3 regions of the Silvania sp. genome follow, and region 1 is predicted to be linked to each of the others. Evidence: predicted binding sites of a transcription regulator. Region 1 holds the regulator's gene; each other region holds the start of a gene.
The links. Region 1 encodes Fur, which represses iron uptake genes when iron is present. Its sites were predicted from a motif close to ATAATAATGAGAACNACTATCAA; they were not measured.
Positions count from the first base shown of each region.

Region 1 (4,176 bases):
AAGGTTTTGCTGAGCCGTCCCTGAAAGCGGCCGTTGCCGGTAAAGCGTATCAGTTTGAGCGCGAAGGCTATTTCTGCCTCGACAGCCGCTATGCCACTGCGGACAAACTGGTGTTTAACCGTACCGTCGGTCTGCGCGATACCTGGGCAAAGGTCGGCGAATAACCGATACCCCCCTGAGCGCCGCGTAATGCGGCGTTTTTTTTGCTTATCAATCAAGTCATTGCTGGTGTTAATCTTCGCGATGCGAATTAATTGCATTTCCCTCCGCTGTTAGCCTTCTCCCCCTTGCTTCAAATTAATCCCATTCTGTCGCGAATTAATGCAACCACTAAAAATAACTGGCTAATTTTGAAGATTATTTTAATTGATTATTCTGTCGCGCGGGCGTTGTTACAAATGGCAACCAAATATGTGCACTTCGTCATAATCCTGACTTTTGATCGCTAAAAAGGATTGATAATTCGCGTCGCGAAAAATAGTCTACAGGCAGTAGATGTAAATGAGTATTTCTGCTTACGTCGACTTTTTAACTTTTGTTTTTTCGCCGTTTAAGGCGCTTTTAATACGTCAAAGAGGATTAACTATGCGTACGTTTAGTGGCAAACGTAGTGCGCTTGCGCTGGCTATTGCCGGTGTGACAGCAATGTCTGGTTGGATGGTCTCTCCAAAGGCTCAGGCCGAAGGTTTTGTCGATGATTCAACCCTGACGGGCGGTGTCTATTACTGGCAGCGTGAACGTGACCGTAAAGACGTTGAATCAGACAAATACAAAACTAACCTCGCTCACTCCACCTGGAACGCCAACCTTGATTTCCAGTCCGGCTATGCAGCGGACATGTTCGGTCTTGATCTGGCCGCCTTCACCGCGATTGAAATGGCGGAAAACGGCGACAGCGGACACCCGAACGAAATTGCATTCTCCTCCAGCAACAAAGCCTACAAAGAGGACTGGTCCGGCGATAAGAGCGGGATCAGCCTGTACAAAGCGGCAGCCAAATTTAAATACGGTCCGGCCTGGGCGCGCGGTGGCTGGCTTCAGCCTACTGGTCAAACCTTATTAGCGCCGCACTGGAGCTTTATGCCGGGTACATACCAGGGCGCTGAAGCCGGGGCGAACTTTGACTACGGCGATAGCGGGGCGTTGAGTTTCTCCTACATGTGGACCAACGAGTACAAAGCGCCGTGGCACCTCGAGATGGACAAGTTCTATCAAAACGACAGAAAGACCCGCGTCGACTATCTCCACTCCCTTGGTGCGAAATACGATTTCAAAAACAACCTGATTCTGGAAGCGGCATTCGGTCAGGCTGAAGGCTATATTGATCAGTATTTTGCCAAAGCCAGTTATAAGATGGATGTGGTGGGCGGCCCGCTGTCGACCAGCTATCAGTTCTACGGCACCCGTGATAAAGCCAACGACAGCACCGTCAATGATATCTACGACGGCACCGCCTGGCTGCAGGCGCTGACCCTGGGCTACAAAGTCGGGCAGGTGGATTTACGCCTGGAGGGGACTTACGTCAAAGCCGAAGGACAGCAAGGCTACTTCCTGCAGCGTATGACCCCAACCTATGCCTCTTCCAACGGTCGTCTGGATGTCTGGTGGGATAACCGCTCCGACTTTAACGCCAACGGCGAAAAAGCGGTCTTCTTTGGTGCGATGTACGATCTGAGCAACTGGAACATGGCAGGCTGGAGCGTCGGTGGCTCGTATGTCTACGCCTGGGATGCGAAGCCAGCGGACTGGTTTATCAACAGCGCGGGCCAGCGCGAAAACAACCCGTCCAACAACATCAAAGAGTCAGCCTATAGCCTGGATGCGATCTACGTCCTGCAGGACGGTCGTGCGAAAGGCACTATGTTCAAGCTGCACTTCACCCAGTACGACAATCACTCCAGTATCCCAAGCTACGGCGGCGGTTACGGCAACATCTTCCAGGATGAGCGCGACGTGAAGTTTATGGTTATCGCCCCATTCACTATCTTCTGATGATGCTTCCGGCGGGGTTACACCCGCCGAAACGGAGACCGCTATGTTGAAAAAAATCCTGTTTGTCGCGGTATTTGCCGCCGGGCTTACCGCCTGCGCAGAGCCGCAGACCCAGAAAGAAGATTCACGTCTGAAAGAGGCTTATAGCGCCTGTATTAATACCGCAGAGGGATCGCCGGAGAAGATCGAAGCCTGCCAAAGCGTGCTGAACGTGCTTAAGCAAGAGAAAGCGCACGAGCAGTTTGCGACCCAGGAAACGATAAGAGTGGCTGATTATCAGGCCTGTATTCAGGCGCGCAAAACCGGAAACGATCAGGAAGTGACGAAGCGTTGCGACCAAATCTGGAAGGAAATTCGCAGTAATAACAGCAAGTAATCAGCTGTTATTAGGCCCGGTATGCGTCAGCGCTACCGGGTTTTTTTTGCATAAAAAAAGCCAACCGTCAGGTTGGCTTAGCGTGTGCGGATGAATTATTTCGCGTCGTGCGCGTGGTCATCTGCAGTGCAGTCGCCTTCAGCGCAGTGGCCGTACAGGTAAAGACTGTGGTTGGTCAGACGAATGCCGTGACGTGCAGCAATTTCACGCTGACGGGATTCAATAGAGTCGTCGCTGAATTCGATCACTTTGCCGCAATCCAGGCAAATCAGGTGATCGTGATGATGCTGCTGCGTCAGTTCGAAAACGGATTTACCGCCTTCGAAGTTATGGCGTGTAACGATGCCAGCGTCGTCAAACTGGTTCAGTACACGGTACACCGTGGCCAGACCAATCTCTTCGCCCATGTCGATCAGACGCTTGTATAAGTCTTCCGCACTGACATGATGGTTATCCGGACCCTGAAGCACTTCCAGAATTTTTAACCGTGGAAGCGTGACTTTCAGTCCGGCCTTCTTTAATGCGGTATTGTTGTCAGTCATGCGGAATCTGTCCTGTTGCTAAACGATTCACTTCTATAGAAGAAGTGACAGAAAGTGCACCTGAGAGAATGCGTCTCATTATAGAACTGCCATGGCTGAATGAAAACTGCAAGTCTCAAGCAAAGTATGCTTATAAAAACGTGGTACCGCCAACAAACTTGTTACAGGGTGACCCGTTTAATCCTGGTTGATTGTACAGGTATGACAGCAAAAGTTAAAAATTTGTAGCAATTATTTTGATTGATAATACCTATCAATGCGGCGTAACTACAGGTTACGCCGCCACAACATCAGGCGTTGAGGATGTCGTCGAGGTGCAGCTCTTCGCGGATCTGCTTAACCCATTTGTCCACGCGCTCTGCGGTCAGCTCCGGCTGGCGGTCTTCGTCGATAGCCAGTCCCACAAAGTTGTCATCATCAGCCAGACCTTTAGAGGCTTCGAAGTGATAGCCTGCAGTTGGCCAGTGGCCCACGATCACTGCGCCACGCGGCTCAATGATGTCGCGAATGGTGCCCAGCGCATCGCAGAAGTACTCTGCGTAGTCTTCCTGGTCGCCACAGCCGAACAGGGCTACCAGTTTGCCATTGAAGTCGATCTCTTCCAGAGACGGGAAGAAGTCGTCCCAGTCGCACTGCGCTTCACCGTAGTACCAGGTTGGGATGCCCAGCAGCAAGATATCGTAACCTGCGATGTCTTCTTTGCTGCTTTTCGCAATGTCATGCACATCGGCAACGTCTTTACCAAGCTGTTTTTGAATGTTTTTCGCGATGTTTTCGGTGTTACCGGTGTCGCTGCCGAAAAAAATGCCGATGATTGCCATGAGTAAAATAACCTCTTGAAACTTAATAGTATGGTGGCGCAATTTAGCCACGGATAAGGGCAATCATAGCAGAACAGAGAAGCCTGCGGAAACTGCTATCGCGCAGGACTGCACTCTGTGCTACATGAAAGCAACAAGGAGGGGAGTTTTCTGACTTACGCTTTGTCGTGCCATTTCTCGAGCTGCAGGATCAGCATCTCTTCAATAAGCTCACTGCGGCTGATGTCGCGGGCATTTGCCAGCTCGTTCAGCGCATCGACGGCGTCCGCATTGAGTTTCAGCTCGACGCGTTTAAGCCCACGACTTTTATCGCGTTTGAGCTGATTGCGCTTATTAATGCGCAGCTGTTCATCACGCGAATGCGGATTGGTTTTCGGTCGTCCCGGGCGCCGCTCATTCGCGAACAGATCTATTGTTGTGCGGTCCGTGTTTTCTTTGGCCATGA
Region 1 covers NZ_JBOGBT010000109.1:24,609-28,784, reverse strand. Annotated here, with positions in the region: gene glnS (glutamine--tRNA ligase) at 1-164, shown strand, start outside; gene chiP (chitoporin ChiP) at 586-1,992, shown strand; gene chiQ (ChiQ/YbfN family lipoprotein) at 2,039-2,368, shown strand; gene fur (ferric iron uptake transcriptional regulator) at 2,464-2,910, opposite strand; gene fldA (flavodoxin FldA) at 3,201-3,731, opposite strand; gene ybfE (LexA regulated protein) at 3,887-4,174, opposite strand.

Region 2 (4,176 bases), on a different contig from region 1:
GCAGCCCGACCCGTCGCGCTACCTCTTTACTGTTGAAGCGCTGGATCTGCTCCCCATCGAGAAACACGTTGCCGTGGATGGGCGTCATCAGGCGGCTCAGGGTGCGCAGCAGCGTCGACTTGCCGCAGCCGTTGGGACCGATAATGGCGGTAAAGTGGCCGTCGGGTATCGCCACCTGCAGGTTCTCGGCCACGATTTTTTTGCCGTAGCCAAGGGTTAAATCGTCGCCGCGCAGGCGGGTTGCGATGTGTGTCATTTCTTGCGGGACTCCTGAACAAGCAAGACGATAAGGTAGATCCCGCCAAGGCTGACCGTCACCACGCCCACCGGAAGTTGATAAGGCATAAACAGCTGTTGGGCGCAGAGATCGGCGGCCAGCAGCAGCAGTGACCCGCACAGCGCCGACTGGGTTAATCCCCAGCGGGCGGTGCCGCTCAGACGGCGGGCAATGTGCGGTGCCACCAGCGCGATAAAGGAGATCGGCCCGGCGATGGCGGTCGCGGCGGCGGTGAGGACGACCGCCACCAGCATCAGCATCAGCCGTGAACGCTCAACGCCGACGCCCAGCGCGCAGGCGCTGTCGTCGCCCATTTCCAGCAGACGCAGGCGTTTCACCAGCAGCAGTGCGCAGACAAACATCAGCAGGATCAGCGGTGCGGCGGGCAGGGTTTTGGCCCAGGTCAGGCCGTTGAGCGAGCCCGCGAACCACAGCCCGGCAGAGAGCGAGGTCTCGAGCGATGCCCGCAGCAGCAGCCAGGTATTAAATGCCATCAGCATCGCGCGCATCCCGATGCCGATAATAATCAGGCGGAAGGTTTCGATTCCGTTGCGCCAGGCAAGCGCCCAGACCACCAGCGAAGTCAGGATCCCGCCCGCCATCGCCGCCAGGGTGATGGCCGTCAGATGCTGACCAAACAGCACCATCGCCACCAGCACGCCGCTCCAGGCCCCGGTGTTAAAGCCCATGATGTCCGGACTGCCGAGCGGGTTACGCATCAGCGACTGGAAAATCGCTCCACTGATCCCCAGCGCAGCCCCCACCAGCAGGGCCATCATCACTCGCGGCAAGCGCCATTCGGTCACCACCAGGGTGATATTGCGCGGTGCGCTGCCGGTCAGGGCATTAAAGACCTGGCTGAAATCGAGCGTCACGGCGCCGCTTCGCAGGCTGATGATTGCCACGCCCAGGCTCACCAGCACCAGCAGCAGGCAGCTCCAGACTAAACGGCGGGAAGGGGCCATCACAGGGCACCTCCGCGCTTACGGCGCACCAGGAAAATCAGTACCGGGGCGCCGATAAAGGCGCTGACCACCGAGACGCGCAGCTCGCCGGGCACCAGCAGGCGGCCAATAATATCGGCAAACAGCAGCAGGGCAGGGGTGGCAAGCAGGGTCACCGGCAGGGACCAGCGGTGATCGGCTCCCACCAGCCAGCGGGCCATGTGCGGCATCATCAGGCCGATAAAGGCGATGGGGCCGACCACCGCCGTGGCGCTGCCGCACAGCACGGTGATGACCAGTAATCCGGTGAGCTGGGTGCGCGCGACCCGGCTGCCCAGCGCGGTGGCGGTGTCGCTGCCGAGACTCAGACTGTTGAGCGCCCGGCTTAACAGCAGCGCCACGGCGGCGGCAATCAGTACCGGTACGCTCACCACCTGCAGGGTTTGCAGGGTGCGGATATCCAGCGAGCCCGCCTGCCAGAAGCGCAGCTGGTCATAAACGTCCGGATTGAGCAGAGCGATGCCGTTGGAGAGGCCGTCGAGCACCGCGCCAAGCGCCACGCCCGCCAGGGTCAGGCGCACCGGGCTGAGCTGGCCGCCGCCCTGGCTGCCGGTAAAGGCCACCAGCAGCGAGGCGGCAAAGGCACCGCAGAGCGCCATCACCAGCTGCTCGCTGGGGGAGGAGAAACCAAACAGCGCCGCACCCACCACGATGGCGAAGCTGGCCCCCGCGTTGACGCCCAGAATACCGGGATCGGCCAGCGGGTTGCGGGTCAGGGTTTGCATCAGCGCCCCGGCAAGGCCCAGTGCCGCCCCGGCCAACAGTCCGGCAAGGGTTCGCGGCAGGCGGGCATCCCGCACGATGGTGCAGTCAGCGCTTTGACAGGTGGCAGAAAAGGCATCCACCACCACGGAAAGCGGCAGCGGTTTAGCGCCCACCAGCAGGCTGAGGGCGATCGCAAGGAGGAGCAGTAACAGTAAACCGGGCACGGCAAGGGCGCGTGGCGCGGAAGAGGAGTACGACATAGCAACGTCCATGATTTGATAATGATAGTAATTATCGTTATCTATCTTATTTGGCTATGTTAGCATGTGCGGCCATTGAATTGGTATAAAAGAAACCATTAAGAGCCTATCCCATTAGGCTATTTTACTTGCCATTTTGAACCAGGGCAGTGCTCGCAATCCTCACGTACGACATGTACGTTCCGGTTGCTGCGCGCTGTCCGTGTTCAAACTGGCTGCGACTATGACGCCTACTGGAATAGGCTCTAAGGCTTTGTAATGACCCGACAATCCTGGCTGCTTAATCTGAGCCTGCTGAAGACCCACCCGGCGTTCCGCGCCGTCTTTATCGCCCGCTTTATCTCCATCCTTTCGCTTGGCCTGCTGGGCGTTGCCGTGCCGGTACAGATCCAGATGATGACCGGCTCCAGCTGGCTGGTGGGGCTTGCCGTCACCTTAACCGGCGGGGCGATGTTTGTCGGCCTGATGGTCGGTGGGGTGCTGGCGGATCGCTACGAGCGTAAGAAGCTGATCTTGCTGGCGCGTGGCACCTGCGGGGTGGGATTTGTCGGCTTATGTCTGAACGCGATGCTGCCTGAGCCCTCATTAATTGCGATTTATGCCCTCGGCCTGTGGGACGGCTTTTTTGCCTCCCTTGGCGTGACGGCGCTGCTGGCGGCGACGCCTGCGCTGGTGGGGCGAGAAAATCTGATGCAGGCAGGCGCCATCACCATGCTGACCGTGCGTCTGGGGTCGGTTATCTCGCCTATGGTCGGCGGCCTGCTGCTGGGCACCGGCAATGTGGCCTGGAACTACGGCCTGGCGGCCGCGGGGACCTTTATCACCACCTTAACATTGCTGCGCCTGCCGCTGCTGCCGCCTCCGCCGCAGCCGCGCGAGCATCCGCTCAAATCCTTGCTGGCGGCGATCCGTTTTCTGTTCAACAGCCCGCTGATCGGCGGGATCGCCCTGCTGGGTGGCCTGCTGACGATGGCGAGCGCGGTGCGCGTACTCTATCCGGCGCTGGCGCAGGAGTGGCAGATGAGCGTGTCGCAGATTGGATTCCTGTACGCCGCCATTCCGCTTGGCGCGGCGCTGGGGGCGTTGACCAGCGGCAACCTGGCGCAGAGTGCGCGGCCGGGGATGATTATGCTGCTGGCCACCTTTACGTCGTTTATTGCAATTGGGCTGTTCAGCCTGATGCCGGTATGGGCGCTGGGCGTGGTCTGTCTGGCACTGTTTGGCTGGCTGAGCGCGGTGAGTTCCCTGTTGCAATACACCCTGATCCAGACCCAGACCCCGGAAGCGATGCTCGGGCGTATTAACGGGCTGTGGACCGCGCAGAACGTCACCGGCGATGCGATTGGCGCGGCGATCCTGGGCGGGCTGGGGGCGATGATGACCCCGGTGGCTTCGGCCAGCAGCAGCGGTTTTGTGCTGGCGATTGTCGGGGCGATGCTGGTATGGGTTTTGGCGGAGTTACGTCGGTTCCGTCAGGAAGCTGCCCCGGTTTAATCCGGGGCAATACCCTTAGCCAAACAGTGTGTTAAGACGCTGCAACACCCGCATCGCGCTGAAATAATCCAGACGGAAGCTTTCGGTGCCCAGCGCCCAGACGCGCTTGTTTTGCACAGCGGGCAGGTGTGCCAGCAGCGGATTGGCGTAGATAGCGTCCACGTCTTTCTGATCCCCGGCAAACAGGAACAGCCCTTCGCCGTTCAGCCCGGTGGCCAGGTTTTCGCCGCCCAGCTGAATAATGTCGTGACGCTTGCCCTGGCTTTGCGAGGCGTTTAATCCAGCGGGCAGGGTGGCAAGGCTAAAGCCCAGCTGTTGCAGCAGCTTGCCCTGCGCGGATTCGGCGGTCCACAGGTTGGCGCTGTGCGCGGCGGCGGTATAGACGATGGCGTTCACCGGCTGCGGCGGCTGTTTAATCCTCTGCTTCACCTGTGCG
Region 2 covers NZ_JBOGBT010000088.1:67,921-72,096, reverse strand. Annotated here, with positions in the region: gene fepC (iron-enterobactin ABC transporter ATP-binding protein) at 1-256, opposite strand, end outside; gene fepG (iron-enterobactin ABC transporter permease) at 253-1,245, opposite strand; gene fepD (Fe(3+)-siderophore ABC transporter permease) at 1,242-2,246, opposite strand; gene entS (enterobactin transporter EntS) at 2,505-3,740, shown strand; gene fepB (Fe2+-enterobactin ABC transporter substrate-binding protein) at 3,756-4,176, opposite strand, start outside.
Region 2: a site for Fur is predicted at 2,262-2,284, ahead of fepD (Fe(3+)-siderophore ABC transporter permease). Genes of this name have one in related genera too.

Region 3 (4,176 bases), on a different contig from region 1:
GCTTCTTCTCGCCGCCGGAAAAGCCGACGTTAACCGAGCGGGTGAGCAGGTCTTCCGGCATTTTCAGCAGCTGGATTTTCTCTTCCATCAAATCCTGAAAATCAAAGCGGTCCAGCGCCTCTTCGCTACGGTACTTACGCACGGCATTCAGCGCGGTCTGCAAAAAGAACTGATTGCTGACGCCGGGAATTTCGACCGGGTACTGGAAGGCCATAAAAATGCCTTCGCCCGCGCGATCTTCCGGTGACAGTTCAAGCAGATCTTTGCCCTTAAAGTCGACCGAACCGCCGACGACCTCGTAATCTTCACGCCCGGCCAGAGTGGCTGAGAGCGTACTTTTCCCCGATCCGTTCGGCCCCATAATGGCGTGGACTTCGCCCGGGCGCACCTCGAGGCTGAGACCGCGCAGGATCGCTTTATCTTCCACACTGACCTGTAAATCTTTGATGCTTAACATGTGCTTTCCTTAATGCTTAACCGACGCTGTGTTCAAGGCTAATCGCCAGTAATTTCTGGGCTTCCACGGCAAACTCCAGCGGCAGTTCAGAGAATACGTCCTTACAGAAACCGTTTACGATCATCGAGATGGCATCTTCTTCGCTGATGCCGCGCTGCAGACAGTAGAACAGCTGATCTTCGCCAATGCGCGAGGTGGTGGCTTCGTGTTCCAGCTGGGCGCTGTTGTTGCGGCATTCAACGTACGGGAAGGTATGCGCCCCGCAGTCCGGACCGATCAGCATCGAATCACACTGGGTAAAGTTGCGCGCGTTGGTGGCGGTCGGCATGATTTTGACCAGCCCGCGATAGCTGTTCTGGCTTTTACCCGCCGAGATCCCTTTCGAGATGATGGTGGATTTGGTGTTTTTGCCGATGTGGATCATCTTGGTGCCGGTGTCGGCCTGCTGATATCCGCTGGTCAGCGCCACTGAGTAAAACTCGCCGATGGAGTTGTCACCGCGCAGAATGCAGCTCGGGTATTTCCATGTGATAGCCGAGCCGGTTTCCGACTGGGTCCACGACATTTTACTGTTCTCACCTTCGCACAGCGCACGCTTAGTGACGAAGTTCAGAATACCGCCGGTATTGCCATCCCCCGGGAACCAGTTCTGCACCGTCGAGTACTTCACTTCGGCGTCTCTGTGGATGATCACTTCCACCACCGCCGCGTGCAGCTGGTAGCTGTCGCGCACCGGGGCGGAACAGCCCTCGATATAGCTGACGTAGCTGCCTTCATCCGCCACCAGGATTGTGCGTTCAAACTGGCCGGTTTTTTCGGCATTGATGCGGAAATAGGTCGAGAGCTCCATCGGACAGCGCACGCCTTTCGGCACGTAGATAAAGGTGCCGTCGGACGCCACCGCCGCGTTGAGGGCGGCAAAGAAGTTGTCGTTACCGGGCACCACGGTGCCGAGGTATTTCTTGATAAGCTCCGGGTGATCGTGAATGGCTTCGCCAAACGAACAGAAGATGATCCCCTGCTCGCCGAGCTTTTCCCGGTAGGTGGTGGCGACGGAGACGGAGTCGAAGATGGCGTCGACCGCGACTTCGCGTCCTTCGCGCACCGGCACGCCGAGCTGCTCGAAGGCCTCTTCTACCTCTTTGCTCAGGAAGGCATTGGCCCCGGTCTGTTGCACCGCACCCGGCTCCGAGGCACAGGTGTCGTCGCAGTTCCCGCAGGACGGCGCCGAGTAGTAGCTGTAATCCTGATAGTTAAGCTTGTCGTAATGCGCCTTCAGCCAGTGCGGCTCTTCCATCTCCAGCCAGGCCTTAAACGCATTCAGACGGAATTCCAGCATCCACTCGGGTTCGTTGCGCTTAGCGGAAATTGCGCGAATGACCTCTTCGTTGATCCCCTTCGCCAGCTCATCGGTTTGCAAGTGGGTGAAGAAGCCCTCTTTGTAATTAAGATGGCTGCCGGACCAGGTGTTGACATCGTCAGTTGCTTCAGTTTGTCGAGACATAATACCGCCTATACCCCAAAACTTTCGCCGCAGCCGCATTCGTTCTGGGCTTTAGGGTTATTGAATTTGAATAACTGGTTTAAGCCTTCGCGCACGTAATCCACTTCGGTGCCGTCAATAAACGGCATCGCCTGCAGCGGCACGTACAGTTTTGCGCCGTCACGCTCGAAAACCAGATCGTCTGTCTCCGGTTGAGTGACGGTACCCAGCACATAGCCAAAACCGGCGCAGCCGGTGGTCTTCACGCCTAAGCGCACGCCGAGCAAGCCGGGCTGTTTGCTGGTCAGCTCGCGAATATGCGCCGCCGCGGCAGAGGTCAGCGTTAATCCACGCCATGCAAAATCTGTCGGGTCAAACGTTTCTGAATGCAGTTCCATAGGTCCACCTTATGTATTGCGCCATCAGGGCATAACACCATGTTAGTGATAACGATTATCACTTCAACCCCCTGACAGCAGGGGCTTTCGCCTTAATCGCCCTTTTTGGTGACATTAATTAAGCATAGACCCTGCACGAAGGGTTAACAGGGTTCGATTTTTTTCTGCAATCAATTGAATATTAATGGCTTTATAAAGGTTAATCGGCGAAAACGGTTACAAGGGAAAAGATGTATAGGGAATGCCTATTTATGAAATAGGGATGAAAAAAATGATCAAGCTGGCAATAGCATGAAAATCAAAAAGTTATATTACGGGCTCCAGCGTAATCATGGGCTTGCCGCACCGCAGCAGGGTCTGATACGGTTGCCGGGCGGGTTTTATTGACGGCGGGGTTTTTATGGCGTCGACGAGAGTGAACGCCGCGATCGGCATGGCGCTATAACACACAAAAAAGAAAACCCTTAAGACTACCAGCGGCAATCTTAAGGGTTCCTTACTCCATCCGGCGCTTATCTCCGGCACTCATCATGGCTTAGCTCTTGAAGGAGCATCAGAATAGTCTCATAACTGCGGGGCGCGGCTTTGTCATAAATTGCGGATTATGATAAAAGCCGCCCAACTTTCTGTTTACACCACCGCGGTGGTTAAGCGCGAGGAGCAGCACAGGCGTTCCTGCTCATCAAAAATGTCGATCTGCCACACCTGATGACGGCTGCCGGTGTGCAGCGCCCGACACACGCCACGCACCCGCCCACTGCGTACAGCACGCAAATGGTTGGCGTTAACCTCAACCCCCACCACCTTCTGTTCGCCTTCGGTGCAGAGATAGCCCGCCACCGAGCCCAGCGTTTCGGCCAGCACCACCGACGCGCCGCCGTGCAGCAGCCCAAACGGCTGATGGGTACGGCTGTCCACCGGCATCGTCGCTTCCAGTTCGCTGTCGCCGATGCGGGTAAACTGGATATCCAGCAGCCCGACCATATTGCCCTCGCCCATGGCGTTTAAGGCCTGCAGCGTGACGGCACGTTTCCAGATCATCCCATAATCTCCAGTAAAGCCTGCAATGGATGGCGCACGCCGCTGCCCTCGACGCGTTTCACCTGACTGCGACAGGAGTAGCCTGTCGCCAGACAGCGATTGCGCGGCAGACGCTGCATCGCCTGATGCCAGCTGAGCTCGTAGATCCCCAGCGAATTGGCGTGATTGACCACTTCATGCCCGTACGTCCCCGCCATGCCACAGCAGCCGACGCTGACGCTCTCGAGCTTCGCGCCAAAGCGGGCAAAGATCGATGCCCATTGCGCAGGCGCGCCCGGCAGCGCGGTCACTTCGGTGCAGTGTCCGAACAGATACCAGGCTTCACCGCTGGTCTCCTGGGTGGCTTGCGCATTCACAATCCCCGGGAGCCACTCGTGGACCAGCATCACGTTGAAATCGCCGCGCTTATCGCCGAGCGTCTGCTTATACTCATCGCGATAGCAGAGCACCAGCGCCGGATCGACCCCGACCATCGGCATCCCCAGCAGCGATACCCGATTGAGGAAGTCAGAGGTTTTTTGCGCCGTTCTGGCAAAGCGATTGAGGAAGCCCTTAATGTGCTGGGCCTTGCCGTTTGGCGAGAACGGCAGCAGCACCGGCTGGTAGCCCAGGCGCTCCACCAGGCGGATAAAGTCGGCCACCACCTGCGCGTCGTAGTAGCTGGTAAACGGGTCCTGCACCACCAGCACCGTTTTGGCTTTTTGCGCCGGGCTCAGCGCCTCAAGTTGCTCCAGGGTCAGGTTGGCCGAACGGTGGCCAACCATTTGACGCTGCAGCGACGGCGTGGAGAGCAGCGG
Region 3 covers NZ_JBOGBT010000061.1:12,946-17,121, reverse strand. Annotated here, with positions in the region: gene sufC (Fe-S cluster assembly ATPase SufC) at 1-457, opposite strand, end outside; gene sufB (Fe-S cluster assembly protein SufB) at 474-1,961, opposite strand; gene sufA (Fe-S cluster assembly scaffold SufA) at 1,970-2,338, opposite strand; gene menI (1,4-dihydroxy-2-naphthoyl-CoA hydrolase) at 2,969-3,379, opposite strand; gene ydiJ (D-2-hydroxyglutarate dehydrogenase YdiJ) at 3,376-4,176, opposite strand, start outside.
Region 3: a site for Fur is predicted at 2,378-2,400, ahead of sufA (Fe-S cluster assembly scaffold SufA). Genes of this name have one in related genera too.